DNA from 4 places in the Sodalis sp. RH24 genome. Region 1 is predicted to be linked to each of the others. Evidence: predicted binding sites of a transcription regulator. Region 1 holds the regulator's gene; each other region holds the start of a gene.
The links. Region 1 encodes CRP, which controls carbon source genes, mostly activating them, when cyclic AMP is high. Its sites were predicted from a motif close to ATGTGANNNNNNTCACAT; they were not measured.
Positions count from the first base shown of each region.

Region 2: the regulator CRP is predicted to act here: its motif matches at 2,466-2,483, upstream of ACL2XG_RS08875 (YjcB family protein).
Region 3: the regulator CRP is predicted to act here: its motif matches at 5,078-5,095, upstream of gntK (gluconokinase).
Region 4: the regulator CRP is predicted to act here: its motif matches at 5,710-5,727, upstream of psiE (phosphate-starvation-inducible protein PsiE).

Region 1 is NZ_CP178729.1:4,094,278-4,102,014, forward strand. Features, by position in the region: gene ACL2XG_RS18450 (YccS/YhfK family putative transporter) at 1-1,579, opposite strand, end outside; gene crp (cAMP-activated global transcriptional regulator CRP) at 1,633-2,265, opposite strand; gene ACL2XG_RS18460 (hypothetical protein) at 2,433-2,621, opposite strand; gene ACL2XG_RS18465 (OsmC family protein) at 2,581-3,003, shown strand; gene ACL2XG_RS18470 (phosphoribulokinase) at 3,422-4,291, opposite strand; gene ACL2XG_RS18475 (YheU family protein) at 4,396-4,638, opposite strand; gene ACL2XG_RS18480 (LysE family translocator) at 4,760-5,362, shown strand; gene ACL2XG_RS18485 (ABC transporter ATP-binding protein) at 5,368-7,293, opposite strand; gene kefG (glutathione-regulated potassium-efflux system ancillary protein KefG) at 7,426-7,737, shown strand, end outside.
Region 2 is NZ_CP178729.1:1,934,257-1,941,993, forward strand. Features, by position in the region: gene ACL2XG_RS08865 (DHA2 family efflux MFS transporter permease subunit) at 1-838, shown strand, start outside; gene ACL2XG_RS08870 (efflux transporter outer membrane subunit) at 822-2,441, shown strand; gene ACL2XG_RS08875 (YjcB family protein) at 2,552-2,839, shown strand; gene ACL2XG_RS08880 (DUF1348 family protein) at 2,972-3,433, shown strand; gene ACL2XG_RS08885 (TetR/AcrR family transcriptional regulator) at 3,434-4,009, shown strand; gene ACL2XG_RS08890 (DJ-1/PfpI family protein) at 4,077-4,778, opposite strand; gene ACL2XG_RS08895 (isochorismatase family protein) at 4,839-5,396, opposite strand; gene ACL2XG_RS08900 (glutathione S-transferase family protein) at 5,564-6,187, shown strand; gene ACL2XG_RS08905 (ABC transporter substrate-binding protein) at 6,214-7,524, opposite strand; gene ACL2XG_RS08910 (ABC transporter ATP-binding protein) at 7,525-7,737, opposite strand, start outside.
Region 3 is NZ_CP178729.1:3,281,516-3,289,252, reverse strand. Features, by position in the region: gene ACL2XG_RS14940 (M20 family metallopeptidase) at 1-201, opposite strand, end outside; gene ACL2XG_RS14935 (LysR family transcriptional regulator) at 363-1,232, shown strand; gene metA (homoserine O-acetyltransferase MetA) at 1,394-2,323, shown strand; gene edd (phosphogluconate dehydratase) at 2,320-4,131, opposite strand; gene gntK (gluconokinase) at 4,425-4,976, opposite strand; gene metH (methionine synthase) at 5,270-7,737, shown strand, end outside.
Region 4 is NZ_CP178729.1:4,559,479-4,567,215, reverse strand. Features, by position in the region: gene ACL2XG_RS20740 (ABC transporter substrate-binding protein) at 1-953, shown strand, start outside; gene ACL2XG_RS20735 (acyl-CoA thioester hydrolase/BAAT C-terminal domain-containing protein) at 953-2,269, shown strand; gene ACL2XG_RS20730 (HD domain-containing protein) at 2,294-2,935, opposite strand; gene ACL2XG_RS20725 (GlxA family transcriptional regulator) at 3,071-4,039, shown strand; gene ACL2XG_RS20720 (hypothetical protein) at 4,244-5,092, shown strand; gene psiE (phosphate-starvation-inducible protein PsiE) at 5,253-5,651, opposite strand; gene ACL2XG_RS20710 (OsmC family protein) at 5,900-6,331, opposite strand; gene ACL2XG_RS20705 (methyl-accepting chemotaxis protein) at 6,900-7,737, shown strand, end outside.

The sequences.
Region 1 (7,737 bases):
CGTCCTGGTCCCGCTCCAGCGCCAGATGGGCGTTTTTGCGCAGCATACCGCTTTGCCACTGCGGCCATAACCACAGCATGCCGCCGAACGCCAGCATACAGCCGATCAGCGTATCCACCAGCCTGGGCACCAGGAAATGCGCGCCGTTCAGCGACAGTAGCTGCAACGTATACACCGCGGTCACCGTCATGCCGATCATCGCCAGGCCGTAATTTTTGCGCAACACCAGGTAAGACGCCAGCGTCAGGAACAACATGCACAGCAATACCGTGCCGTCGCTCAGCCTGAATTGCAGCGTGCCGGCGGCAATCACCAACCCCGCCAACGTGCCCAGGGCCCGATGCTGGATCCGCACCCGGGTGGCGTTATAGCCGTTCTGGCTGACAAACATCACCGTCATTAAAATCCAGTAGGGTTTGGGGAGATCCAATACCAGCCCCAGGCTGCTGCCGATGGCCAGCATAATCCCAAGCCTTGCCGCGCTGCGCAGCGCCATGGATTTAAAGGAACAGTAGCTGACCAGCGCATGCCAAAACGACAGCCGCTGCTGGTTGTCGGCCATCAGGTCGCGGCGGTAAAGCGGGCGCTGGGTACGCAGCAGCCGGGCGATACGGCTGAAATGGTAATAACAAAACTGTCCGACCGGATTATCCGGATGCCGGTCGGCAATTTTTTCCAGGGCCGACAGCGCGGTGGCCATGTTAAAACGCCCCGGCTGCCGGTGATAGAGAATATCATCCGCCAGTACCCGCAACCGCGCGGCAATCAGCCGGGCGTTATAGCGGATAACCGCCTCGGCGTGGCTTTGCGCCACCAGTTTTTGTACTTCGTCCGGCTGGTGCAGGCTGACGGCGATATGCTCCTGCAAATCCAGCGCCACCTGGAAAGAACGCAGCAGGCGTTTGTACTGCAGCTGATCATTGGCCGACAGCATATAAAGCTGCTGGTATACCTGGGCAATCAGATCAATCACCGCCTGCTGGCGGGCAAACAGCGGCGGCAGGGCGGTTTCCGGATCGGTATGCTGTGTCAGCAGGGTATATTTCGCCTCGATATAATCCGCCAGCTCCCGATACAGCAGGCTAAGCGATTCCCGCATCGGCTGCTCCTTCCACAACCGGAACCACAGGGCGTTGAACAGCCCGTACCAGGCGGTGCCGGCAATATACAGCAGCGGCGGCACGGCGGGCGGCACATTGCCGGCCAGCCCCAGGGTAAAGATGGCGGCGATAAGCGCGGCGGGCAATAAACGGCCGTGCAGCGGGCTGATTTCACCGGTAACGCCGAACAGCAGCGCCAGGCCGAGCATCACCAAGGGCAACGGCACCGGCACGGCCAACAGCACCTGGATCAGCACGCTGCTCAGCGCGAACAGCACGCCGCCGACGGCCAGTCGCTTGAAAAACCGTTTATGCAGGGTATCGAGGCCGGCGATATTGCAGCAGGCAGGGACCAACGAAAACAGCAGGCCGTTTTGCAAGCTGCCGAATAACAGGCCGGCGGCCACCGGCAGGCATAGCACGATGGTTTGCCGCAGGGCATAGTTTACTTCAGGGTGGTAGATTAACCGGCGCCACATACTGTCAGCAAAAAAAGCGTGGTACGAAGCACCACGCCTGTATAACGGGGCTATCAGCGCGTGCCGTAAACAACAATGGTTTTACCGTGCGCGGATATAAGATTTTGATCTTCGAGCATTTTAAGAATACGTCCTACCGTCTCGCGGGAACAGCCGACAATCTGGCCGATTTCCTGACGGGTGATTTTTATCTGCATGCCGTCGGGGTGGGTCATGGCGTCGGGTTGTTTCGCCAGGTTCAACAGGGTTTGCGCTATGCGTCCGGTAACGTCCAGGAATGCCAGGTTGCCGACTTTTTCCGACGTTACCTGTAAACGACTGGCCATTTGCGCCGACAGGCGCATCAGGATATCCGGATTCACCTGAATCAGCTGCCGGAATTTTTTATACGAAATCTCGGCGACTTCACAGGCGGTTTTCGCCCGTACCCAGGCACTGCGTTCCTGACCTTCCTCGAATAGGCCGAGCTCACCGATGAAATCTCCCTGGTTAAGATAGGAGAGAATCATCTCTTTGCCTTCTTCATCCTTAATCAGCACCGCCACGGCGCCCTTAACGATGTAGTAAAGCGTTTCAGCCTTTTCACCCTGATGTATAAGTGTACTCTTCGATGGATACTTATGAATATGGCAATGAGACAGGAACCATTCGAGAGTCGGGTCTGTTTGCGGTTTGCCGAGAACCATTCGCTGTTATCCTCTTTTGTCATCGCTATCCCAGGTTCGGGACATCGTATTCCCTGTTACGGCGCTTGTATTATTCACTCTGACTCCGCGTTTAAACGGAGCGACGTAAGGGAACTTATTAGGGTCTGGTAATGTGATGTTCCGATCGATCTCTTGCCCTTTCATTATCATGAGGCCGATCCAGCCTTGTTTTTAGCATAGGTTTGAAGCAGTGTCTTCTGTTGTCTTGCTTCAGCATGAAGTATGTTCAGTAACATTGCCAGTTTTCCAACAAAAATGTAGTCTGCTGGAAAGCTTTTCATCAGGAGTATCATAATGCAGGCACGGGTCAAATGGGTAGAAGGGTTGTCTTTCATGGGCGAATCCGCCTCGGGCCACCAGGTTTTGATGGATGGGAACGCGGGCGAAAAAGCGCCCAGCCCAATGGAAATGGTATTGATGTCGGTCGGCGGCTGCAGCGCCATTGATGTGGTATCGATTTTACACAAAGCGCGGCAGGACGTCCGGGACTGCGAGGTCAAACTCACCTCCGAGCGCCGCGACGAGGCGCCGCGCCTGTTTACCCATATCAACCTGCATTTTATCGTCACCGGCGCCGGGCTGACCGACAAGGCGGTGGAGCGGGCGGTGACGCTATCGGCGGAAAAATACTGCTCGGTCTCACTGATGCTCGGCGCGTCGGTCAATATGACCCACAGCTTTGAAGTGCGCGACGAACACCACGCCCCCGCCGCCTAACCGGCCCGCCAACACCGCACTCAAACCCGGCGTGTTCAAGGGAGAGCGCGCCAATGGGGTCGAATCGGGCATGGTTTCTCTGCCCGACCGAGCGCCCCATGGCACGGTATGCCCGCCAACACCGCACTCAAACCCGGCGTGTTCAAGGGAGAGCATGCCGATGGGGTCGAATCGGGCGTGGTGTTCCCGCCCGACCGAGCGCCCCACGGTATGCTAGGCCCGCCAACACCGCAGCGAATCCTGGCGTGTTCAAGGGAGAGCATGCCGATGGGGTCGAATCGGGCGTGGTGTTCCCGCCCGACCGAGCGCCCCACGGTATGCTAGGCCCGCCAACACCGCAGCGAATCCTGGCGTGTTCAAGGGAAAGCATGCCGATGGGGTCGAATCGGGCGTGGTGTTCCCGCCCGAGGCCTCGAGTTTACTTAATTTCCTTTCCTTCCAGCAACTGCTGTACCAGCGGCCCCATAATCAGCTCCATCGCCAGCCCCATCTTGCCCCCGGGCACCACCAGCGTATTAATATTGGAAATAAAGGAGCCTTGCAGCATCGCCAGCAGATAAGGCAGGTCGATATGCGCCAGGCTACGGAAATGAATAACGACAAAACTTTCGTCAAGTGAGGGAATCGCCTTGGCGGCGAAAGGGTTCGACGTGTCGACGGTCGGCACCCGCTGGAAATTGATATGGGTGCGGGAAAACTGCGGCGTGATGTAGTTAATATAATCCTCCATCGACCTCACCACCGAATCCATCACCGCCTCGCGCGAATGCCCCCGCTCGCCGGTATCGCGCACCAGTTTCTGGATCCACTCCAGGTTGACGATGGGCACCACGCCCACCAGCAAATCCACGTGCTTCGCCACGTCATGGCTATCGGTTACCACGCCGCCGTGCAGCCCCTCGTAAAATAACACGTCCGTCGGTTCCGGCAACGCCTGCCAGGGCGTAAAGGTACCGGGGATCTGGTTATACGGCACCGCCTCGTCATACGTATGCAGATATTTACGCGACTGACCGCGGCCGGTATCGCCATACTGATGAAACGTATGCTCCAGCAGGCCAAAGTTATTGGCGTCCGGACCAAAGTAGCTGATATGGCGCCCTAAATCCCGCGCCTTGCGGATCGCCATATCCATTTCCGGCCGGGTAAAGTGATGAAAGCTGTCACCCTCCAGTTCGGCGGCGTGGATATTCAACTGCTGGAATATTTTACGAAACGCCAGGCTGGTGGTGGTGGTGCCCGCACCGCTGGAACCGGTAACGGCAATAATGGGGTGTTTTGTCGACATGGTAACCCTACGCTTGGTTGAATTGCGGCGTGAAGAAGTGCGCCCGGCATCAAGGCCCAGAAGTGAGTGTTAGCATATTTAGCGCTTAGGGGCCAGGGGCTTCGCTATTCGCCCGGCGTATCTCCGGCCTGGTCATTAAACCGGCCGCGCGGCATGATATTGATATTTTCATGCAGTTCCGACCAGACCACCACCGCCTCGCCGCTTATCAACTGGCGTTTTACATCCTCGACCTTTTGCGCCAGTGATTTCTCCTGCTCGCCATAATCGGTGCCCTCACGCAGTACAAAGGACTCGATCAGGTTATAGAGCGTGTCAGGATCGATTTGTTCCCAGGGAATAATCACGATATTGTGTCCCGATAGTCAATAAATCAAGGTGTTGAGTAAATTTCACCTGTTATGCCTTGTACATCCCCGTGCGCACTGGTAGCTTCATACGCGTTATTTTACGGGGAGCCGCCAAAACGTGGAACTGAGTCTTTTTCTGTCAATGCTGGGGTTTCTCTGGGTGGCCGCCATTACCCCTGGCCCTAATAATATGCTGCTTACCGCCTCGGGCGCCAATTTTGGCTTCTGGCGCTCGATGCCGCTGATGATCGGCATCATGCTCGGCATGCAATGTATCCTGCTGCTGGTGGCCTTCGGCATCGGCGGCCTGATCACGCTTTATCCGTCCCTGCATTTTATGCTGAAGGTGGCGGGCAGCCTTTACCTGCTGTGGCTGGCCTGGAAAATAGCCACCGCCGCCTATGAAAAACTGGAAACCGACGCGCCGCCCCCCCGGCCCATTCCCTTCTACCAGGGCGGCCTGCTGCAATTCCTTAATCCCAAGGCCTGGCTGATGGCGCTGGGCGCGGTGGCCAGCTTCAGCCTGAGCGGCAGCGCCTATATCACCTCCGTCGGCGCCATCAGCGTCGGCATCGTCAGCGTCAATATCGTCTCCGGCGTTATCTGGCTCGGCTTCGGCACCCTTATCGGCCGGCTGCTGCGCAGCAAACGCGCCTGGATCGCTTTTAACGTCGCCATGGGCCTGCTGACGGCGGCCTGCGTATTGCTGATCTGGCGCTGACGCGCTTATTGCGACTCGAACTCCCGGGTCAGGGTCTCCAACTGTTCCTGGGCGTCCAGCCACGCCATTTCCGCCTCTTCCAGCTGCGATTTAACCTTGGCCTGCTGTTGCAGGGCCAGGGCCAGGTCCGCTTTACGGCTGATATCATACAGCGCCGCGTCGGCCAGTCCGGCCTCGATGGCCGCCAGCTCCGCGCCACGTTTTTCCATTTGCTGTTCATAACGGGTAATGGACTTGCGCAACGGCTGGGTCTGATTGCGGAAATCCGCCTCGCGCCGCTTCTGGTCTTTCCTGGCCTGGGCATTATTGACCTGCGGCGCCGGGGTCTCGGTATCATTGCCGTCCTGCGCCGCCGCCTGGCGCTGCTGATCCACCAGCCACTGCTGGTAATCCTCCACATCGCCGTCAAACGACGCGACGCGCCCGTCATGCACCAGATAAAATTCATCGGTGGTGGAACGCAGTAAATGCCGGTCATGGGACACCACCACCAGCGCGCCGTCGAAATCTATCAGCGCTTCGGTCAGCGCCTGGCGCATATCCAGATCCAGATGGTTGGTCGGTTCATCGAGCAGCAGAAGGTTGGGACGCTGCCAGACAATCAGCGCCAGCACCAGCCGGGCCTTTTCGCCGCCGGAAAAACGCGCGGTCGGTTCGGTCACCTTATCGCCACGGAAACCAAACCCGCCCAGATAATCGCGCAGCGCCTGCTCATACTCCTGCGGCGCCAGCCGGATCATATGCGCCAGCGGCGATTCGTCGGCGCGCAGGAACTCCAGCTGATGCTGGGCGAAATAACCCAGCTTGATGCCTTTCGCCAGGCCGATGGTGCCGGACTGCGGCTCAAGGGTGCCGGCCAGCAGCTTGATAAGCGTCGACTTGCCGGCGCCGTTGCGTCCGAGCAGGCCGATGCGCGAACCGGGCACCAGGTTAAGCTTGATGGAATTAAGAATGGTGCGCTCGCCATAACCGGCGCTGACTTTCTCCATGCTCAGCAGGGGGCTCGGCAGGCTTTCCGGAGTACGGAACTTGAACTGGAAAGGATTATCCACATGGGCCGGGGCGATCAGCTCCATCCGCTCAAGCATCTTGATCCGGCTCTGCGCCTGCTTGGCCTTGGTGGCCTGGGCGCGGAAACGGTCGATATAATGCTGCAAATGGGCCACTTTTTCCTGCTGGTGCTGGAACAGCGACTGCTGTTGCGCCAGCTTGGTCACCCGCTGCTGCTCAAACGATGAGTAGTTGCCGGTATATTCGTTTAACGTCTGCTGTTCAATATGCAGGATTTTATTTACGATAGGATCGAGAAAATCCCGGTCATGGGAAATCAGAATCAGCGTACCGTCATAATTTTTCAGCCATTTTTCCAGCCAGATGACCGCGTCCAGATCCAAGTGGTTGGTCGGTTCATCAAGCAACAGCAAATCGGAGCGGCAAATCAGCGCCTGCGCCAGGTTAAGGCGCATGCGCCAGCCGCCGGAAAAATCCCGCACCGGCTGTTGCAATTGATCCTGGCTGAACCCCAGCCCGTGCAGCAGGCTCGAGGCGCGCGGCCGAATGGTCCAGGCCTCGATAACGTCCAGCTTGCCGTGCACGGTGGCGATGGCGTGGCCGTCGTTTTTCTCGTTGGCGAGCTGGAGGTCGGCTTCCAGCTGGCGATACTCGCGATCGCCGTCGATAACATACTCCAGCGCCGGCACGTCAAGGGCCGGCGTCTCTTGGTTAACCCAGGCCATCGACCAGTTGGCGGGGAAGGTCACGCTGCCGGCGTCGCAGCCGAGTTCATGCTTCAGCAATGCCAATAATGTTGATTTGCCGCAGCCGTTCTTGCCGACGAGTCCGACCTTTTGCCCGGGATTCACCGTGGCGGTGGCGTTATCCAGCAGTACGTTGGTACCGCGGCGAATTTGCAGTGAGGAGAAGACAATCATAAAGCGCCATAGTTTGAGAGTATGTTAAATTAACATTATTGAATGCTATCCAGGATAACCTGTCCTGGTTTCAACTTTGCGAAGCATGGTAGCGGAAAAGCCGCGCCCTGACGACGCTTTGGAGGGGAATTGATCGCGCAGCCACCCAAAGTTTTGTTGTTGTATGCCCATCCGGAATCACAGGATTCGGTTGCCAACCGGATTTTGCTGCAGGCGGCATCGTCGCTCGAGCATGTCACCGTACATGATCTTTACGCCTTTTATCCGGATTTTTTTATTGATATTCACCACGAACAGCAATTATTGCGTGAACATCAGGTCATTGTGTTCCAGCACCCGCTTTATACTTACAGTTGCCCGGCATTATTGAAAGAGTGGCTCGACCGGGTGCTGGCGCGCGGATTTGCCAGCGGCATCGGCGGCGACGCCCTGGCCGGGAAATAC
Region 2 (7,737 bases), 2.2 Mb from region 1:
GCTTACCGTCATCGGCATCGTCGGCGCCGTCTATTGGCTGTTGTATGCCAAAAAGCCGGTGGTGGATTTGCGCTGCCTGAAGGATCGTAATTTCGCCGTGGCCTGCCTGCTGATGGCCGGCATGGCCATGATCCTCTACGGCAGCTCGGTGGTGATGCCGCAACTGGCGCAACAGGAACTGGGTTATACCGCCACCCTGTCCGGGCTGGTGCTGTCGCCGGGGGCTATTCTGATTGTCCTGTCGATCCCGCTGGTATTAAAGCTGATGCCGATCGTGCAAACCCGCTGGCTGGTGGCCTTTGGCTTCCTGCTGCTGGCGCTGTCGTTTATCTATTCGCGCCATCTGGTGCCCAACGTAGACTTCAATACCCTGGTGATGATGCGCAGCGCGCAGTCCATCGGGCTGGGTTTCCTGTTTGTGCCGTTGACCACCGTCGCCTTCGTCACGCTGGCGCCGCGGCTGAATGCAGACGCCTCGGCGCTGTTTACCATGTTCCGCAACGTGGCGGGGTCGGTGGGCATTTCGCTGTCCACCGCGGCCATCACCGAGCGATCCCAGGCCCATAGCGCCGCCATGGTGCATAATATGTCGCCGCTTAACGAACAGTTTCAACAGACGCTGAACCGCACCGCGGCGGCAATCCGCGATTTTTCCCACCAGATAGGCGATCCGATGCAGCTGGCGACCGGCCAGATGTATCAGCAGATGATATCCCAATCACGGATCCTGGCGTATATCGACGTCTTTTCCCTGTGCGCGGTGGTGGCGTTTATCCTTATACCTTTTTGTCTGTTGCTTTCGCCCGTCAAGAGCGAAGGCAATGCGGGAGCACATTGATATGCCGGTTTGTTTCCTGGCCGCCCGGCGGCGGCATCGCTCATTGATAGGGCGTTTCAGCCTCGGCGTGGCGCCGTTCGTCCTGGCCGCCTGCGCGGTAGGACCGGACTATCAGCCGCCCCATCCCGTCACCCCCGCCGCCTTTGCGCCGGCCGGCGATAAATCCGGCGCCGCGGTCACGCTGGCGTCGCAGCCGGACCCGTCCTGGTGGCGCAGTTTCAACGATCCGCAGCTCGACAGCCTGATCGCGCGCGCCATCGCCGGCAACCTTTCGCTGCAACAGGCGGTGCTGCGCATCGCCGGCGCGCGTGAACAAAGCGTGCAGGCGGGGGCGGCCGGTTTGCCCGCGGTAAACGCCAGCGCCAAGGCTACCCGGCAGCAGTTGGGCCTGAAGGGTGAACTTGAATCCTCCGGCGTCAACCTCAGCGATGAAAATACCAGCCCGGAGATTGCCTCAGGGCTGGATAGCCTGTTCAGGCCGGTCAATCTTTACCAGGGCAGTTTCGACGCCAGCTGGGAAATTGATCTGTGGGGCCGGGTACGTCGCTCGGTGGAGGCGGCGAACGCCCAAACCCAGGCCGCGGTCGAGGGACGCAACGACGCGCTGGTCTCGCTGGAGGCGGAGGTGGCGCGGACTTACCTGCAGTTGCGCGGCGCGCAGAGCGTGGCCGCTACCCTGGAAACACAAATTGCGGTGGCCCAGCAATCGGCGGAACTGACGCGCAGCCAGCAGCAGCACGGCCTGGCCCCGCAGTATGACGTGGAAAACGCCAACGCCCAGCTTGGTTCGCTGCGGGCGCAACTGCCCCAGTATGAAGCGCAGCAGCGCCAGGCCATGAACGGCCTGGCGGTGCTGCTGGGCCAGCCTCCCGGCACCCTGGATCACGAGCTGGCGCCCGTCAAACCCCTGCCGGCGGTTCCCGCGGCGGTGCCGGTGGGCGTGCCATCGACGCTGGCGCGCCGGCGGCCGGATATCCGCCAGGCGGAAGCCAACCTGCATGCGGCCACCGCCAATATCGGGGTTTCGGTGGCGCAGTTGTTTCCCGATCTGTCATTGACCGGGCAGTTCGGGATGCGCAATACCGATGCGGACTACCTCACCCACTGGAGCAGCCATTTTTACAGCTTTGGTCCCCAGGTTTCCCTGCCGATATTCCAGGGCGGCCGGCTGGTGGCCAGCGTGAAACTGTCGCGCGTACAGCAGGCCAATGAAGCGCTTGCCTATCGCCAGGCAGTGTTGACCGCCCTGCAGGATGTGGAAAATGCCCTGGTCAGCTACCGCACCGATCGGCAGCGGGTCGAGGGGCTGGAGCAAACGGCCGCCTCGTTGCAGAATGCCTTCGATCTCGCCAGCGCCAGCTATCGCCAGGGCATCAGCACTTTTATCAACGTGCTGGACGCCCAGCGGCAGCTGGCGCAGGCCCGGCAGCAGGCGGCCAGCGCGCGGGTGCAGACCGGCACAGATCTGGTGGCGTTATATAAAGCGCTCGGCGGCGGCTGGGAGCCGTATCAGAATATGACGCTGCCCGACTACCCGGTTTTTGGTCCGGCGGAGTCGGGAAACACGCCGGTGCAATTGACTAATAAATCGCCACAATCTTAGGCGCAAGCACAAATCGGCCTAAAAATGTGTCTTGGATCACATATTTTTGTAGCGCAATGCAACCAAACAGGAGAAAATTACACCATCTTACAAATGGGGGGTGGGTTGTCATGGGTACTCTTGCCGCAGGCTTCGTGATGATGCGCTGGGAATTGCTCAGCGCGGTGATGATGTTTTTCGCCAGCACGTTAAATGTCTTTTGCCGTAAAAGCAGCCACAATGCGCTGGCGTTTATTTTCAGCGGCGTCGGCATCAGCATGGCCTGCTGGTTTGTCACCGGACTGCTGGGTATCACGCTGTCGGTTGAAATGGTCTCCTGGCGCGAAGCCTGGGATAACCTGAAAGATATCGCCACGTATGTGGTTTCCCATACGCCGCCGGAATGGCAGGTAAACTGACCGTCTCCGCCGGCCGTCCCCGGGCGGGGTAGTAGCGCTGACCGCTCCCTGCCCGCGCCACAAAAATAGCTTGCCCGGCGCTGTACCGATTGGTACAGTCAGGATTCCCGTTCTCCTGACAAGGCATCCATCATGGCAAACCTGGTCCCTCCCTTTACCCCTGACACCGCCGCCGCTAAAGTCCGTATGGCGGAGGACGGCTGGAACAGCCGCGACCCGCAGCGCGTATCGCAGGTGTATACCCTTGATACGCAATGGCGCAATCGCGCGGAAATCGTCACCGGCCGCGACGAGGTGGTGGCGTTCCTGACGCGTAAATGGGCTAAAGAACTGGATTATCGGCTGATTAAGGAACTGTGGGCGTTTACCGGCGCGCGCATTGCGGTGCGTTTTGCCTATGAATGGCATGACGACAGCGGCAACTGGTTTCGCTCCTATGGCAACGAAAACTGGGAGTTCGATGCCGCGGGGTTAATGGCCCGCCGTTTTGCCTGTATCAACGATCTGCCCATCGCCGACGGCGACCGCAAGTTTCACTGGCCGCTGGGACGGCGCCCGGATGATCACCCCGGTCTGTCCGACTTTGGCCTCTAGATGACCGACCACAACGCGGATAGCGCGGCGCTGGTAGCGCAAATAGCCGACGTATTCCGTGAATGCGGCTTCGAGGGCGCGTCCCTGAGCCGTATCACCGAACGCACCGGCCTGGGCAAAGGCAGCCTGTACCACTTTTTTCCCGGCGGCAAAGACGCCATGGCGGCGGCGGTACTCACCCAGGTCGAGGCGTGGTTTCACCGCCACATTTTCCAGCCGCTGGCGCGGGATAACGCGCCGGACGCGCTTGACGGCATGTGGCGGGCGGTGGATGCGTATTTCCTGTCCGGACAGCGCATCTGCCTGATGGGGGCCTTTGCCCTGGACGGCACGCGCGATCGATTTGGCCATGCTATCGGCGTGTATTTCCACCACTGGATCAGCGCGCTGCAACAGGCGTTGCAACGGGCCGGCGTCGCAGTTCCGGCGGCGGGCGAACTGGCCGAGGACACCGTCGCCGGTATCCAGGGCGCGTTAACGCTGGCGCGAGCCATGAATGACACCGATCTGTTTATCCGCGGCACGCGGCGGCTGCGGGCACGGCTTATGCTCGCCATACCCTTTCACCATCCTTGATGCCGTCTTGCGTGCCGGCACGGCGGATCGGACCTGTCCGCCGCGCGGCATGGCCGCCTGCGGGCGGTTATTTTCCGTCCCGGGCGGCGAACATGGCGCGGGCCGCTGCTGCAACCACGGGTTGACGCGTCGCCACAGTGGCGGCGATACGCGCCGCCACCGGTTCCCGCACCGATCCGGGGGCGGTTTCCGGCCGGCCGGCGTTAAACGGCGGCGCCGGCGCGTATTCCAGTCCCAGCTGGATAGCCTCGGCGGTCGCCTGGTCGAAGACCTGGTTAATCACCGCCAGCGCAAAATCCATGCCCGCGGTTACGCCGCCGCCGGTGATGATATTACCGTCCTGCACCACGCGGCCCGCGTCGGGTATGGCGCCGAACAGCGTTAACAGATCACGCCAGGCCCAGTGGCAGGCGGCGCGTTTACCCACTAGCAGCCCCGCAGCGCCCAGGATCAGCGACCCGGTACACACCGAGGTGATATAGCGGGCGCCGCCGGCCAGCCGGCGGATATCGGCCATAAACACCGGGTCCGCTATCATCTCGGTACTGCCGGCGCCGCCCGGCACGCAGAGGATATCGCACCGCGCGATAGCCGCCAGATCGGCCAGGCCGGAAAATACCAGGCCGTCGGCGCTTACCGGCCGGCCGGCCGTCGAGGCGGCAATCACCCGGGTATCCGGCAGACGGGAAAAGAACTGGTGCGGGCCGGTGAAATCCAGCTGGGTAACGCCGGGGTAAAGCGGCATGACGATAATCAAGGACTGCTGCATCATTCTTTCCTCATGACGGTAACCTGTTATCAATAGGCCTGGCGCGGGACGATTACCGCCTTAAAACTCAATTTCGCCGGCCTGGCGTACGCTTACGCTATGCGGCCCGGCGTTAAATCCATCCAGCAGGGCATTATGATGGGCGATGATCTGTGCAAAGCCGAGGGCGCCGCTGTCCGCGGTGGTATGGCCGTCGCCGGCCAGGACCACGTCATACCCCAGGGAAACCGCGCGGCGTACGGTGGTATCGACGCAAAACTGCGTCATGCATCCCCCCGCCACCAGGCGCGTGACGCCCAGGCGCTGCAAACAATCGGCCAGATCGGTGGCATAAAAGGAATCGCAGCTGCGCTTATGCACCACGATATCCCCGGGCGCAGGCCCCAGGTCCGCACGGATGCGCCACCCTTCCCCGCCCCGCGCCAGCCGGTGATCGCCGTCGCCGTCGTGCTGCACCAGGATAACCGGCGCCCCGGCGGCGCGCGCCCGCAGCTGCAATGCCGCCAGCCGCTGCGCCACCTCGCCTAACCGCCGATCGAGCAGCGGCTGGCGAGCCGCATCGGCCAGCCCGTGGAGAATATGGTTTTGCATATCAATAATCAGTAATGCCGTGGTCATATTACCCTCTTATGCTGCAAGTTCAGGCGCCGCGCACGGCGGGGAAATGCGCCAACCCGCCGGACGACGGGATAGGCATGGCGCGCGCGGGCTATTTAATCTGGCGAAAAACAATGCCATTATGCCATATCGATCTCACCGGCACCGTGGCGACTAGAAGGACATCTATGCTGAAAATTCTGGGCAAGTCAACTTCCATCAACGTGCGCAAGGTCTTATGGACCTGCGTGGAACTGGGTATCGATTTTGAACGGGAAGACTGGGGGAGCGGATTTAAAGATCCCCATGACCCGGCTTTTCTGGCGTTAAATCCCAATGCCATGGTGCCGGTCATCCTGGACGGGGATTTTGTGTTGTGGGAGTCCAATACCATTATCCGCTATCTGGCCCGGGCCTACCGGGGCGAGGCGTTATATCCGGCGCCGCCGAAAAGCCGGGCGCGGGTGGATCAGTGGATCGACTGGCAGGCCGCCGAACTCAACCCGTCCTGGAGCTACGCCTTCACCGCCCTGGTAAAACGCTTCGCCACGCATAACGACGCGCAGCGCATTGCCGGGTCGATCGCCGCCTGGTCGGGGACGATGACCATCCTCGACCGGCAGTTGGCCGCCACCGGCGCTTACGTGGCGGGAGACGCCTTTACGCTGGCGGATATTCCCATCGGCCTGTCGGTGAACCGCTGGTTCTCCACCCCCATCACCCATCCGGAACTGCCCGCCGTCAACGCTTATTATGAACGGCTCAGCCAGCGTCCGGGCTATCTGGCCCATGGCCGCAACGGGATGCCGTAAGCGGCGCGCGCTGAAATATAAAGTGCTTACGGCAGTTTCAGCGCCGTTTGATCCACATAGGGTTTCATCAGCCCGTCCGCCTCCTGCTGGGCATCGCGCGCCGCGTCGTCCACCTTGCGCGATTTGTCGGTCACCAGCGATGCCAGCTGGTTTTCGATGGCCTGGCGCACCGCCACGGTCTCATAGGTGGCATACCAGGGATGTGCGTATTGCAACTGCTGCAACGCCACCGCCGCGCGCGGGTCCTGGGCCAGGTACGCTTTCATTTCCGGCGTGTCGTAGGCCGCCATGCGCGGGGCGAAATAACCGGTAAAACGGCTCCAGGCGCCGTTGACCTCCGGGCTGACCAGGTAGGTCATAAACCGGTAGGCCGCCTCTTTCTGCGCTTCACTGATACCTTTGAAACTGACCAGGCTGGCACCGCCGATAATTACCGCCTGCCGCTCCTTGGCCGGCAGCATCGCGACCTCCAGGGTGAAATCGCGGCTGTTTTCCCGCATATACCCCAGCGCCCCGGTGCTGAGCAGCGCCATGCCCAGCTTGCCGGAGAAAAACGCGGCGCCTATCTGTTTGGAATTCAATACTCCCGCCGGCATCACCTCATCGCGATACACCAGGTTCTGCCAGAACTGCAACGCCCCGCGCGTGCTGGCGCTGTTGTAATACACTTCGCCCGGATAGGCGGCATTATTAAAATTACCGCCGTTGGCGTGGGTCAGCGCCGAGAGCATCCAGCCGCCGTAATCATCGTTGGTGGAAGGGATCATGATGCCCCACTGCCCGGTATTTTTATCGGTCAGCTTTTTGGCATCCGCCACCAGTTCCGCCCAGTCGCGCGGCGGATGGCTGATGCCAGCCTTGGCAAACATGTCCTTGTTGTAATACAGAATCGGCGTGGAGTTGTGGAAGGGAATGGCGTAAGTCTGGCCCATCACCTGGGCGTTTTGTTGTACCGCCGGGAAGAAGTTTTTTTGCAGGAAGTCGGTGGCCGACTGCTTTTGCGGCGCAAATTTAAACAATTCGTCCATCGGCAGGATTTCATTTTTCAGCGCCAGATCGACGGTAAAATTGGCCGACATAATCACCAGCGCCGGCGGCGAACCAGCCTTGGCCGCCGATTCGGCCTTCATTTTGGTGGTGTCGTAGTTGCCGGTAAAAATACCGCGTACCTCCACCTGATCCTGCGACTGATTGTATTCCCTGATGACGCGGGTCATCTCGGTGGTCAGCTTGCCGTCCACCGGCGCCGGGAACATAAAATCAATGGTGTCTTTCGCCAGCGCTCCATGGCTTAACGCCATGCCGGTCAGCATCACTAGCCAGCCATATCTTTTCATTTACTGCTCCTGTAATAAATTGCGTTGGCTCGACACCGCGAACAGATAGCTGTCGCGGGACGAAAAAGAGAGGTTCAGGTCCTGGCCTACGGCGGCAACCGCGCCGCGGTTTTCCCGACGGTACTGCACCCGCCCCGCCGGGGTATCCAGCGTGATAAGGTATTCCGCGCCGTGCAGTTCGCGCCGCAGCACCCGGCCCCGCAGCGCCGCACC
Region 3 (7,737 bases), 810 kb from region 1:
AGGAAGGCCGCCCAGCGGTTGTTCAATGACAAAACCCGCGCTCCTCAGTGGCGCGATCAGCGCGGCGGCGGACTGCGTTTCGTTAAAGCTCAGCTCCGGATTGCCATGGATCTGCAACGCCAGCTGTTCTAACTGCGCAGCCATGTCATCAACAGCATAAATAATTTTATTCTTTTGCTCGCTTATGGTGCCAATCGCCATGGTGTCTCCCTGTTTTGGTGCGTTTTCAGCGCAGCATCAATATCTTATACCGCAGATATAGGCGATTTTCCCTGCTAAGCCCAATCGAGCGTTTTTATGACTTGCATCCTTAAGCCAAAAAATATTTTATAGTGGAAGATAATTTCCCATGGACACCGGCCGTGAATGAAAAAGACTGGCTCATTATCCGGGCCGTTTACCAGCATAAAAATATCACCCGCGCCGCGGAACAGTTATATACCTCCCAGCCCGCGCTGAGTTATCGCTTAAAACAAATCGAGCGCAAACTGGCGATCCAGTTATTTGACGAGAACAGCAAAGGCCTGGCGTTCAGCGCGCAGGGGGAATTTCTGGCCAGCCATGCCGATAAGGTGCTTAGGGACATGCAGCAGTTAAAAATCAACCTGCATAGCCTGGATGAGCAACAGCAAGGGGAGATCCGCATCGGGGTGTCGAGTAATTATGCCGCCTACCGCCTGCCCGCCTTGCTGGAACGTTTTCGCCGGCAATATCCCGGCGTCAGCATTAGCCTTACCAGTGGTTACAGCGAAGAAATTTTCCAGCGCCTGCAACGGGATGAGATTCATCTGGCGCTGGTGAAAGATGATTTTAACTGGAAAGAGGGCAAACGGCTGATCGATGAGGATTGTTATTACCTGATAAGCCAGCATGAGCTTAATTTCAGCCTGCTGCCTCATTTGCCACAGATTAAAATTAATCATGGGCCGCATATTACCCAACTGATTGAGCGCTGGTGGAATGCCAATTTTTCGCTGGCGCCGCGTATCGCCATGACAGTGGACAAACTGGAGGTTTGCCTGGCCATGGTGAACCATGGCTTAGGTTACGCCATTATCTCCAGCTATTTGCCGTTGCCGGATTCGCTGTTCCGTCTACCCATCACTGTGGACGGCCAGGCGGTTAAGAACAGAACCTGGCTGCTTCACCGTCACGCCTGCGATACCTCCGCCCTGACGCTGCCCTTTATCCAGATGCTGGCCGATGCCGCGGGCCTGCCCCCCGTCCGGTAATAATCAGCGGTTCGACAAGCTGGAAATAATAAAGAAAATGTTTCGCTAAAGATGAAACATTTTCAACTAATGGTTGAACACTCGACATCATTTACTAAAAACGCTATCGTGGGCATCTGGATGTCTAAACGTTTATACGTATGCTTTGAGGTTCTATAGTTATGCCGATTCGGGTTCTTGATGAGTTGCCAGCAGTGAATTTCCTGCGTAACGAAAACGTGTTTGTTATGACCACTTCCCGCGCGCGCACCCAGGAAATACGTCCGCTAAAGGTGCTGATCCTTAATCTGATGCCGAAAAAAATCGAGACGGAAAATCAGTTCCTGAGACTGCTGTCCAACTCGCCGTTGCAAATTGATATTCAGCTGTTGCGTATTGACAATCATGAGTCGAAAAACACCCCGGCGGAACACCTCAACACCTTTTACTGTGATTTTGAGGATATCCAGGATGAAAACTACGATGGTCTGGTGGTGACCGGCGCGCCGCTGGGGCTGGTGGACTTTCAGGATGTGATTTTCTGGCCGCAGATAGACCGGGTGTTGCAATGGGCTAAAGGACATGTCACCTCGACCCTGTTCGTCTGTTGGGCGGTACAGGCGGCGCTGAATATTTTATACGACATTCCCAAAATGACCCGGCGGGAGAAGCTGGCCGGCGTATATCAGCATAACACCCTTAAGCCGCATGCCTTGCTGACCCGGGGGTTTGACGAGACGTTTCTGGCGCCGCATTCCCGCTATGCCGACTTCCCCTCCGACGTTATCCGTCAATATACCGACCTGGAGATCCTGGCGGAATCGGAGCAAACCGGCGCCTATCTATTCGCCAGTCCCGATAAACGCCTGGCCTTCGTCACCGGTCATCCGGAATACGACGCCTTAACCCTGGCCGGCGAATATCATCGCGATCTGGCGGCCGGCCTGAATCCCGCCATCCCGGTTAACTATTTCCCGGATAATAATCCAGACCTGCCGCCCAGGGCCAGCTGGCGCAGCCATGGGCATTTATTGTTCGCCAACTGGCTGAACTACTACGTTTACCAGATTACGCCATACGATCTGAAAAAAATGAATCCCACCCTGGATTAAAAGGGAATGCAGCTCGCACCCTGTTCCGCGCCGGAGAGTTGCCCGCGCAGCGCGCCGAACAGTTCGCGGCCGCAGCCGATATGCTCCGCGCTTAAATCAGGCTGCGCCACGATCCGCCGCGCCAGTTCGTCGGTGTCCACCAGCAACGACAGCTCGCCGGTAACGCCGTTCACCCGCACCCGATCGCCCGTCTGGATTTTCGCCAGCAATCCGCCGTTATAGGCCTCCGGCGTGACATGGATGGCCGCCGGCACCTTGCCTGACGCGCCGGATAAGCGTCCGTCGGTGACCAGGGCGACCTTGTAGCCGCGATCCAGCAGCACGCCCAGCGGCGGCATCAGTTTATGCAGCTCCGGCATGCCGTTGGCGCGCGGTCCCTGGTAGCGCACCACGATCACGCAGTCTTTGTTCAATTCGCCGGCATCAAAGGCCGGACCCACGTCATGCTGGCTTTCAAACACCATCGCCGGCCCCTCGATAACCTGGTTGGCCACGGGTACGGCTGAGGTTTTCATCACCGCGCGCCCCAGATTGCCGTCCAGCACCTTGGTGCCGCCGTGATGTTCAAACGGATTATCGATGCTGGCTATCACCTTGGGATCGAGCGAGATTTCGGTGCTTTCGCGCCAGGCCAGCACTCCTTGATCCAGCCAGGGTTCCATGGTGTAACGGCTTAAACCGAAACCGGCGACGGTATTGACCTCTTCATTCAGCAGGCCGCCTTTTAGCAATTCGCGTATCACAAGCTGGACGCCGCCGGCATCGTGGAATTGATTAATATCCGCCGGTCCGTTGGGGTAAATCCGCGACAGCAACGGCACGACGTCCGACAATTCGGAGAAGTCGTCCCAGTTAATGATAATGCCGGCGGCGCGGGCCATGGCGACCAAATGCATGGTGTGGTTGGTGGAACCGCCGGTGGTCAGCAGGGCGATAATGCCGTTGACGATCACCTTCTCGTCCACCAGCCGGCCAATCGGCAGATAGTTGCCGCTGTTTTCCGTCAGGCGCGTAACCTGTACGGCGGCGGCATCGGTCAGGGCCCCGCGCAGCGGGGTATTGGGCTGGATAAACGATGAGCCGGGTAAATGCAGGCCCATCATTTCCATGACCATCTGGTTGGAGTTGGCGGTGCCGTAAAAGGTGCAGGTGCCGGCGCTGTGATATGACGCCGCTTCGGCATCCAGCATGGCCGCGCGGTCTATCTTGCCCTCGGCGTAGAGCTGGCGTACGCGTACTTTTTCTTTATTCGGCAAACCGCTGGCCATCGGTCCGGCGGGGACGAATACCGCCGGCAGATGTCCAAAGGACAGCGCCGCCATCACCAGCCCGGGGACGATCTTGTCGCAAATCCCGAGGTATAAGGCGCCGTCGAACATATTATGGGATAAACCAATGGCGGCGGACATGGCGATGATCTCCCGGCTCATCAGCGACAGCTCCATGCCGTCCTGTCCCTGGGTCACGCCGTCGCACATCGCCGGTACCCCGGCGGCTACCTGGCCTACCGCGCCGACGCTGTGCAGGGCGTCCTTCAGGCGTTGCGGGTAATGCTCGTAAGGCTGGTGGGCGGACAGCATATCGTTGTATGAATTGATAATGGCGATATCATTGCGGGTCATGCTTTTCAGCGCCAGCTTATCATCGGGCTGGCAGGCGGCGAAGCCGTGGGCCAGGTTGCCGCAGGCCAGCTGCGACCGGTGAACCGTTTTGACGCGTGCGGCGTCGATGCGCGCCAGATAAGCGGTGCGGGTGGGTAAAGAACGGTCGATAACGCGTTGCGTCACCCGGGCTACGGTAGGATTCATATCTGCCTCACACTTAAGATTGAATGGTCAAGCCTGGCTCTTGCCGTCGGCGGAGCCTGGCTCAACAACGGAATTGGTGTCCCAGCCGCCGGACAAACCGTCGAATCGCTTTTTTTATAATGACAACCTATTGGTAGCGAAGCGGCCTGCCGGCTATTACAGCGATATTGTGAAATTGAATCGTTTCAGCTAAAAAAGCTTAAACAGCCGGATGCGCCCTCTGGAGATTACCGGCCGGGTATGACAATGATTATCCCTGGCATAACAAGCATAGTTGCTGTGCCGATCGCTGCTTAAGCGCGCGGGAGGTCAGCCGCCGTTGCCCCGATCTGTTCCTTGATGCAGCGCAGGGCATCGTTGATGACCCCGTCCACCGGCTGGTTGATATCCACCACCAGGACGTCCTTTTCATCGGCGCCCGGTTCTTCCAGGGTATCGAATTGAGTGACCAGCATTTGGGTCTTGAAGAAATGACCTTTGCGCGCTTTCATCCGGGCTTCTATCACATCGAATTCGCCCTTGAGATACAGGAAGGACAGGTTGGCGTTGCCTTCCCGCAGCCGATCGCGATAATGTTTTTTCAGCGCCGAACAGACGATAATGGAAATGGCGTTGGTACGTTGCATCGCAAACGCGGCATCATTGATTGCCGCCAGCCAGGGCGCGCGATCGTCGTCGTTAAGCGCCTGTCCCGCCGCCATTTTGTTGATGTTGGCGCGCGGATGCAAAAAATCGCCGTCAAGGAACGCGGCCGATAGCTCACGGGCCAGGGCGTTGGCCACCACGGACTTGCCGCTGCCTGAAACGCCCATTAAAACGAAGATATGGTTAGCTGTTGTTGTCATCGTAAGGCTCCGTGGCCAGAAAAGAGTGTAGTGATGTTACCGGTAACATTATCCCGATTTTTGCTGCGGTTTCCAGATGCTTTGTCGTTTTTTCGCGCTAATTGTGATCTGCTTCAAATTAAAAATGTAATCTGAAACATTCTTTTTACATCGCACAGCATCGTTTCGGGCCGGACCGGTGGGATTTGAAAAAGTCTCATGCGCCTTCGGCGTCGATTGCCTGTAATTTATGCTAGGATGTTCTGCCTGTTTTGGCTTCATAAAAGATGATTTTTTCAGCGGTGGATGGGGTAATGGTGAACAATCGAGTGGACGGACTGCGCAGGCAATTAGCACAGCGCATCATGGTGCTGGACGGTGGCATGGGCACCATGATCCAGAGTTACCGGCTTGAGGAAGAGGACTACCGGGGGGCGCGTTTCGCCGACTGGCCGAGCGATCTGAAAGGCAATAACGATCTGCTGGTGCTGAGCAAGCCCGAGGTGATTGCCGCTATCCATCACGACTATCTGGCCGCGGGCGCCGATATCCTTGAGACCAACACCTTTAACTCTACCGCCATCGCCATGGCCGACTACCATATGGAGTCGCTGGTCAGCGAGCTGAATACCGAGGCCGCCCGGCTGGCCCGGCGCAGCGCGGACGAATGGACGGCGCGCACGCCGGAGAAACCCCGCTATGTGGCCGGCGTCCTCGGCCCCACCAACCGCACCGCCTCCATTTCGCCGGACGTTAACGATCCGGCGTTCCGCAACGTCAGTTTTGATCAGTTAGTGAGCGCTTACCGTGAGGCGGTTCACGCTCTGGTGACGGGCGGCGTGGACTTGATTATGGTGGAAACCATTTTCGATACCCTTAACGCCAAGGCCGCGATATTCGCCATCGAAACCGAATTCGAGGCCATGGGCGTACAGTTGCCGGTGATGATTTCCGGCACTATTACCGATGCCTCGGGCCGCACCCTTTCCGGCCAGACCACCGAGGCCTTCTATAATTCCCTGCGCCACGTCAAGCCCCTGTCCTTTGGCCTGAACTGCGCCTTAGGCCCCGATGAGCTGCGCCAGTATGTGGCCGAGCTGTCGCGCATTGCCGATTGTTATGTCAGCGCCCATCCCAACGCCGGATTGCCGAACGCCTTTGGCGAATACGATCTCGGCCCGGATGAAATGGCCGGGCAGATCAAGGAATGGGCCGTTTCCGGTTTCCTGAATATCGTCGGCGGCTGCTGCGGCACCACGCCCGCGCATATCGCCGCCATGGCGCGCGCCGTCGAGGGCATAGCGCCGCGCGTCCTGCCGGAGCGGCCCATTGCCTGCCGTCTGGCTGGCCTGGAACCGCTGAATATCGCCAAGGATACGCTGTTCGTCAACGTGGGCGAGCGCACCAACGTTACCGGTTCGGCGCGCTTCAAGCGCCTGATCAAAGAAGAAAAATATAATGAGGCGCTGGCGGTGGCGTTGCAGCAGGTGGAAAGCGGCGCGCAGATTATTGATATCAACATGGATGAAGGCATGCTGGATTCCGCCGCCGCCATGGTGCGTTTTCTGCATTTGATCGCCGGCGAACCGGATATATCCCGGGTGCCGATTATGATCGATTCGTCGAAATGGGACGTCATCGAGCAGGGGCTGAAGTGCATCCAGGGCAAGGGCATCGTTAATTCCATCTCAATGAAGGAAGGCGAGGACGCTTTTATCCACCATGCCCGTTTGGTGCGCCGTTACGGCGCCGCGGTCGTAGTGATGGCGTTTGATGAAGAGGGCCAGGCGGATACCCGGCAGCGCAAGATAGACATTTGCCGCCGCGCTTACCGCATCCTGACCGAAACCGTGGGTTTCCCGCCGGAAGATATTATCTTCGACCCCAATATTTTTGCCATCGCCACAGGGATTGAAGAACACAATAACTATGCCCAGGACTTTATCGGCGCCTGTGCCGATATCAAGGCCGAGCTGCCCCATGCGCTGATTTCCGGCGGGGTATCCAACGTGTCGTTTTCGTTTCGCGGCAACGAGCCGGTACGCGAGGCCATACACGCGGTGTTCCTTTATTACGCCATCAAGAACGGCCTGGATATGGGGATCGTCAACGCCGGCCAGCTGGCCATCTATGACGACCTGTCCGATGAGCTGCGCGAGGCGGTAGAGGACGTGGTGCTCAACCGGCGCGCCGACGGCACCGAAAGACTCCTGGATCTGGCGGAGAAATACCGCGTTGGCAAAAACGACGACGATACGAAACAACAGCAGGCGGAATGGCGCGGCTGGCCGGTCAATAAACGGCTGGAGTACGCGCTGGTAAAAGGCATTACCGAATACATCGAAGCGGATACCGAAGAATCGCGGCAACAGGCGGCGCGGCCCATTGAGGTGATTGAAGGGCCGCTGATGGTCGGCATGAACGTGGTGGGCGACCTGTTCGGCGCCGGGAAGATGTTCCTGCCGCAGGTGGTCAAGTCGGCGCGGGTCATGAAGCAGGCGGTTGCCTATCTGGAACCCTTTATCAAGGCGGGAAAAGAAAAGCAAAAGGCGGCCGGCAAGATTCTGCTGGCGACGGTGAAAGGCGATGTGCATGATATCGGCAAAAATATCGTCGGCGTGGTGCTGCAATGCAATAACTACGAAATCATCGACCTGGGCGTGATGGTCTCGATGGATAAGATCCTGAAAGCGGCGCGGGAATTCAACGTGGATATTATCGGCCTGTCGGGCTTGATCACGCCCTCGCTCGATGAGATGGTCAACGTCGCCAAAGAGATGGA
Region 4 (7,737 bases), 470 kb from region 1:
CCGATAAGCTGGGTTACTTCCGCGCGGAAAACCTGGCGGTGAAAACCATCGTTTTCCAGGGCGCCGGCGCCCTGCTGCCGCAGGTTAACAGCAAAAAAATCGATATCGGCTTTCCGATGCCGGAGCCGGTGCTGGCGTCCTATGCCCCCGGCAAACAACCCTTGCCGGTACAGTTTTTCTATAACGCCCGGCCTTCCGGCGGCATGGAGCTGGCGGTATTGGACAGTTCGCCCATCAAGACCCTGGCCGACCTGAAAGGGAAAAAAATCGGCGTCGGCGCGCTGACCTGGGCTTCGATTCCGCAAACCCGCGCCGTGCTGGCCAACCAGGGACTGAATCCGGATAAAGACGTGCAGATCGTGGCCACCGGCGCGCTCGGCGCCGGCTTCCTGGCGTTAAAGGAAGGCCGCGTCGACGCGCTGAACTTTAACCAGAGCTGGCACGACATGCTGGAGCAAAGCGGCACTAAAATCCGCCGGTTGTCCTATCCGGCCGAATTTTCCGCGATGGTGGGCAATGGCTTTATCGCCCATAACGATACCCTGCGCGATCGCCGCGCCATGCTGGTGGGTTTTGGCCGCGCCATCACCAAGGCCACACTGGCGTGTGAGGCCAATCCCGGCTTCTGCGTCCAGACATTCTGGCAGGCGCAGCCGGAATTAAAACCGGGCGCCGAGGTCTACCAGGCCAGGCTGAAAGACGCGGTATTCCTGTTGGAACGCCGGTTAAAACGCACCCTTTACACACCTGAGGGTCAGCCGGTGGTGCCGGGACGATACGATATCGACGCCATTGCCCGCTATGTCGCCTTGATGCATGACGCCGGTGAACTGGACGTGGCCAGCGTACCGCTGGATAAGATTTTCACCAACGCGCTGGTCGGCGATATTAATCATTTCGATAAACAGGCCGTACAGCAACAGGCCCGCGTGGCCAAAATGGAGGAGAATTGATGATGCCGCTGACACTGACCGTTACCCCGGCCATCGCCTTGGTGGATGAACCGCGCCGCATCCGTCTCCATAGCCTGCGCCCCGGCGCCACGGTTGAGATTGAAGCCACATCCCGCACCGGCGATGGCGCGGCCTGGCGCAGTTACGCGCAATTTATCGCGGCGGATGACGGCACGGTGGATTTGCAGCGTGATGCGCCGGTTGCCGGTGATTACCGGGGCGTCGACGGCCAGGGATTACTGTGGTCGCAGCGGCAGGTTTCCCCGCCGACCGGCGCCGCCGGTCATCCGGCGGTTATCGCGCCGGTCACCGTGCATCTGCGCGCAACGGGACGCTGCGCCGGGGTGGATGCCGCGCCTGTCCATGCCGACGCGCAAATGGTGCAACAGTTTAGCGCCGATAACGTCGCCTATCGGCCGATTGAAGAGCAGGGCCTGGTGGGCGCGCTCTATACGCCTGGCACGCCGGGGCCGCATCCGGTGGTTATCTACCTCAATGGATCCGGCGGCGGCATCAATCATCAGCGCGCCGCGTTATGGGCTTCCCGCGGCTATGCGGCGCTGGCATTGGGGTACTTTGGCGCGCCGGGCCTGCCGTCGCATATCTCCGCCACGCCGCTGGAATATTTCGCCGACGCCCTGGCCTGGGTACACGAGCGGCTGCGGCCGCGCAAGGGTTTTGTCGCGGTCAGCGGGCAGTCGCGCGGCGGGGAATTATCCCTGCTGCTGGCCGCCACCTTTCCCGAACGGGTGTCCGCCGTGATCGCCTATGTTCCCAGTTCGGTAACGCACGGCGTACTGGCGGCGGGACGCCCGGGTGAAAGCCGCTTCGCGCCCTGCTGGGTTTACCAGGGCAAGCCGCTGCCGATTGTCTGGCATGGAAACGACGCGCAGGCATGCTGGCGCGAAATTGACAACGCCCCGCAGCCGCGGCGCCAGGCGGCGGCGTTTGTCCACGCCCAGCGGAATACCGCCGCGGTGGAAGCCGCGCGCATCCGGGTGGAAAATATGCGCTGCCCGGTGCTGTTGATTTCCGGCGGCGACGATGGATTCTGGCCGTCCACCGACTACTGCCGCCATGTGACCAGGACGCTTAACGATCACGCCTATCCTTACCCCGTTCAGCACCTGGATTATCCCGACGCCGGCCACGCCATCGCCACGCCGTATGTGCCGGCCACGGTTATCGATAAGCCCCATGCGGTATCGGGCATTATCATGGCCGCCGGCGGCACGCCCGCCGCCAATGCCCACGCCTCGGCGGATTCGTGGCGCCAGAGCCTGGCGTTTATGGCAAAACTGACGCAAAGCCGCTGATCAACTCGCCGCCTTGCGCGGCGGTTACCCTTTCCAGCGCGACGCGCGGATAAGCGCGCAAAAGTCGCCGGGCATAAAACCCGGTTCCTTATCGGCAATCACATCGGCTTTAACATTGCCGAAGGTGGTGTCCGGCTTATGCTTAATGCCGTCATAAAACGCCTGGATAATGTCTTCTTTAAACGCCGGCGTGCGCGGATGCTCGGCCACCACCTGTTCCCGCACGTCTTCCGGGTAGGACGCATAGTTAATGCCCAGTACATCCATCTCCACGCCGGCGGTGACCAGGGCGATTTCCGGCGCCATAAACTCCGGCACCCCCGGCGTGGTATGCAGGGCGATGGCGGTCCAGACCTTATCGATATCCGCCTGGCCGACACCGTACCGGCGCAGGAAATCGCGCGCCGCATCGGCGCCATCCACCTCAAAACGCTTATCGCAGCTGCAGTGTTCCCGGGTCAGCCCCATGTCGTGGAACAGGCAGCCGATATACAACAATTCTTGATCGACGCGAAGGCCGCGCTGCCGCCCGGCCAGCGCCCCCCAATAATAGGTGCGGCTGGAATGATGAAACAGCAGATCGGATTCGGTGTCGCGCACCAGCTCCGTTGCTTCGCGCGCCATTTTGCTGTCGGGCACGCTGATACCGTTGATGCTGAAAGCCATGGTGATTACCTCCGGTTAATTGACCTGACCAGGGTAATGGCTCATGCTCGGTGTCTTCAATCACCGTATTACGACGATTTGAGACAAAACGCTGACCGGTGCCATGCAATAACCCATTGAGGTACGGAATAGGATATGCGTAAAGAAATAGTCTGCCTCGCGCTGCCCGGCGCGCAACTGCTGGATATTTCCGGGCCGCTGGACGTGTTTGCCGAGGCGAACGCCATCCTGGGGCGCGTGGTTTACCGTATGCGGGTCATGGGGCTGGATCAGCAGATCATTACCTCATCCTCGGGGGTAAAAATCGTCCCCGACCTGTCGTTGCGGGAGACGCTTACCGGGCCGCTGGATAGCTTCCTGGTGGCGGGCGCGCCGGCGGTGGCGGCGGGCGTTAATCTGGATGCGCACAGCCTGGCGGCGCTGGCGGCCTGCTGCCGGCAAAGCCAGCGTTATGGCTCGGTATGCACCGGCGCGCTGGTGCTGGCGGCTACCGGATTAATGGATGGCTTCCGGGTCACCACCCATTGGGCGGTATGCGGGGAACTGGCGCGCCGCTACCCCGGCGTGCGGGTCAATGGCGATGAAATCTATATCTGCGACGGCCCGCTGCGCACGGCGGCGGGCGTAACGTCCGGTCTGGATCTGGCGTTGCGGATGGTGGAAGAGGATCTGGGCCGCGAGGTGGCGATGGCGATCGCCGCCAACCTGGTGATGTTTTTCACCCGCCCGGTCGGCCAAGGGCATTTCAGCCGCAGCGGCCGCGCCTCGCTGGCCGGCAGATCGTCCTTGCAGGATATGCAGCGCTGGGCCGTCGCCCATCTCGATGAGGTGAAAAGTGTGAAAACCCTGGCCAATCATATGCAGCTCAGTACCCGGCATTTTACGCGTCTCTTCCAGGAGGCGCTGGGAGTGGCGCCGGCGCGCTGGCTGGAGCAGGAGCGGGTGGCCAAAGCGCGCGACCTGCTTGAATCCAGCCGTTTGGCGCCGAAGGAAATCGCCGCCGCCTGCGGTTTTTCCAGCGTGGATATTCTGCGGCGCGCCTTTTTACGGCGGCTGAAAACCACGCCCACGCAATATCGCCGCTATTATATCGGCCTTGATTGAGCGCAAGGGCAAACCCGCCTGCGCGCGGCCACACCAACGTCGCTACCGCCTAATCAACACGCCTGGCAAGTCCTCCGGGGCAATCTCCTACAAAATTTCAAAGAATAGCGTTCAATCTCTGTACTGATTAAGCGCTTTATCAAAGACACCGGTGATTTATTATACCCACACTCTTTTTATCAGGTGAAACTCAACGGCGGGCGCATGAACAATATCAATTCAACATCCTCTTCCTCCGATACCGCCATAAATGATGTCGCCGCCGCTCGGCAAGCCGGGCCGTTCAATCCGGCATTCGGCTTAAGCGTAACCAATGTCCCGCGGCCCTTTACCGCAATGCGCAGCCCCATACTCCGCCACCAGGAAGGCCCCCCGGCAAAAATCCATAAACCAAACTTTGCCGATGGCGATAATACCCCCGGCAAGGGAAACCCAAGTTTCGCCTGTCGTTCATATGAATGTTTAAAACAAGAACTGCATAAAAAATATTATGATATAAGCGTTTTGCTGCCGCATGAAAAACACCTTTATCTGCCGATTTTGCTCGACGGCGATAGCGGGACGATAGAACTGCTCAAAAATACCAACCTTATCGATGATAGTGATAACCCTGCTTTAAACTTTCACGCGGCATCCGGCAGGCTGTCCATCACCACTGTCACAGATAAAGATGATAATGAATTTAACGATATCCCGTTAAAACTGATGGACCAAATAAATATGCATTATCCTATATTAGGTAATAATTTCTATGCATCTTATTATTGTGAGCCAAATAAAAAGCAAAAAATGTATAAACTGATATTCCCTAAGAAAAATTTTACGGGGGAAAATTTTTATCTGACGTTGGAATGCGCAAATACGGTATTTAATGCCGCATCGATCAATAAAAAATTTTATATTTCATTGGTTATAATGCATTTAAGTAACTATCTAAAGCACGCCGGCTTGCCTGAGCTTAATCATGATGTTATTGACAAATTATTGCAGGGATATCCGTCATTGGCCAATAGCGGCAAGGGGATTTTGCAATGCTTAGCGGCCTATTACTGAAGGCTCCTTGCCCTACCCTCGCCCACCAATGCGCCATGGCGCGTTTTTATCATGTAAAAGCAGGCCGGATGATGTCCGGCGCCGGCACGTTTTCATCCAGGCGACGATCGCCAGGCTTGGGGGAAGCGCTAATCATGGGCAGTCCGCATCACTGACGGGGCTATTCGCGCTTAAGCCGGTTACTGTTGACCAGCCACAGCGTTACCACCAGGATTAATATGGCGGCCGAATAATACAGCGTGTCCTGCGGATCTTTATGATCGACGATAATCAGGCGGATAATCGCCGTGATGCCGATATAGACAAAGTAGCGCAGCGGAAAGTGATACCCGGACTGGAAATACTTCACAATCAGGGCGATAAACTCAAAATACAGAAAATAAATGACGATGCCTTCAATCATCTGGTAGTAAGACGCCAGTTCGCCGTTTACCAGCAACACCCTGGCCAGAAGAACGGTTTCCTTACCCATAAAAACGATCAGGATCGCCGCCAGGAACAGCAGGCCGATATTCAGGATCATTTGCAGCACGGTCGCTATACGCATACCGGTAATCATACCCATACCTCGTCGTGATAGTTTCCTTACGGAAAGACCGGTAAGCATAGCATGATTTTTGTGATGAATATCACATTAAACCAGCGCATCCGGGTACTTGCCTTCAGGCGGGTAAAGGAAGAGCAAGGGCTTTGGCGGCGCGGCGAAACGCGGTATGCGGCGTAGGGCGGGGAAACCCGCAGCGTGGTAAAGGGGTGGCGCAAGCCCCGCCCTGATAGACGGGGTGCGGATCAGGTCGTGCTGCCAATTCAGTTTTTTAACTGGTAGGTCAGTGTAATCTCAGCCTTAAGCACCTTGGACACCGGGCAGTTTTCTTTTGCCTGCTGGATAATGGCGTCAAATTCCTGTTTATCGATCCCGGGCACTACCACGCTGCTGTCCAGGGCGATTTTAGTGATGCCGTAGCCGCCGCCCACCTTATCAAGGGAAACATCGGCTTTAGTATCAATACTCTGCGGGGTATATCCCTTCTCACCCAGCATCAAGGATAGCGCCATGGAAAAACAGGCCGAGTGGGCGGCGCCGATAAGCTCTTCGGGATTGGTGCCGGGTTTGCCTTCAAAGCGGGTATTGAAGCCATAGGGCTGCTGGCTTAAGGCGCCGCTTTCCGTGGAGATGGTGCCCTTACCCTGCTTGATATCGCCTTCCCAATGTGCCTGTCCGTGTTTATGAATAGTCATCTGCATCCTCCTGTTTGTTACCCATAGGCTTTTAGTATAGCTACTCTTGCCGGAGGTGGGGAAATCCCAGGCCAATGCGGCCGGGTAAGCGACGTGACAGTCATCCGGTTTATTTTTTCGCTCTTTTGTGAAAGCGGCTATTCTATTTCCGCCATGCGGCAGGCGAAAATATATGTTCTGCTTCTTTATTAACAAAATAGCGGTAATTATTTCCCAACGTTCATTTGCAATCGGTAAGCCGAGGCATTACCCGTCACGATTGAGTCATCATCATCTCTTGGACAGTTGCACTATTTTTTTCAGGCATCCGCATATCAGCGCGGGCAAAAGACAAAAATTGGGCTTAACGCCATCACGCAAAGCACAGGGTGGCATGAGCGAATCCCCATAATTCCCACAACAACCGCCCTACCGCCGCCGCACCACTCTGCATCGATATTTTTACTGTCCATTCTCTCATTCCGCGGAAAATAACCTAAAGAAGCGGAAAAATTTGCCGATAGCTAGGCAGGACATTTATCTCAGGTATTACACAGTTTGATTTGTGACATTTATATGGGAAACAGAAATGACAAGTTTAATAAGTAAAATAAATAGCATTAAAGTGTCACATAAACTTTTTCTAGGCTTCGGCATTGTCTTATTACTGGTCGTTATTGCATCAGGCCTTAGTGTTCAACGCTTCAAGGAAATTCGCGATATTTATGAAAAGACCAATCTGGTTTATAATATAAATATTGATGTTTTCCAGGTTAAAGTCAACCGCGTTAAATACCTTTACTCGTCCGACGACGCGGTGCGTAAAGTCATGGCCGGCTTTATCGATGACGCCGCCGCGCTCACCCACCAAGCCCAGGCACTGTCATGGGATAAAGAATCGATGGCAAGCCTGGATAGCATTGCCCGCTATCTGGGAGATTTTAATAAATCTCTGGAAAACATGGGTGTTTTTTCCAAAAAAATGGTCGCTATCCGCGCCCAACTGGACGAACTCCATAACCAGGACGCCATAGGCCCCTTTAAAACCGCCTTGCTAAACCAGACGTTTGGCACCGATAGGGATAATCAACTCAATGATTTTGTATTGGCCTATATTTTAATTAAAGACAATTCCTTTAATTTGCAATTAAAAGGCACCGATGAGGCATTAGCCTTGCTGCAAAAGAATTATGCGGATGCAGAGAAAAAATATAACGATTTGGCGGTCAGCCTCGCACCAGAAAACAAGCCAGCCCTTGATGCTTTTTGGAGCTACTTTGGCAAATATAAGGATATAAGCCAGAACTACTATGCCGATTATAAGGATTTAAATGCGGCGGAAAACGGCGTAAAACTTGCCGGCGATAAGAGCAGCGCCGCGGTCAAAGTCATTATTAATATCGTGAAAGAAAAAAATGACGCGCTGG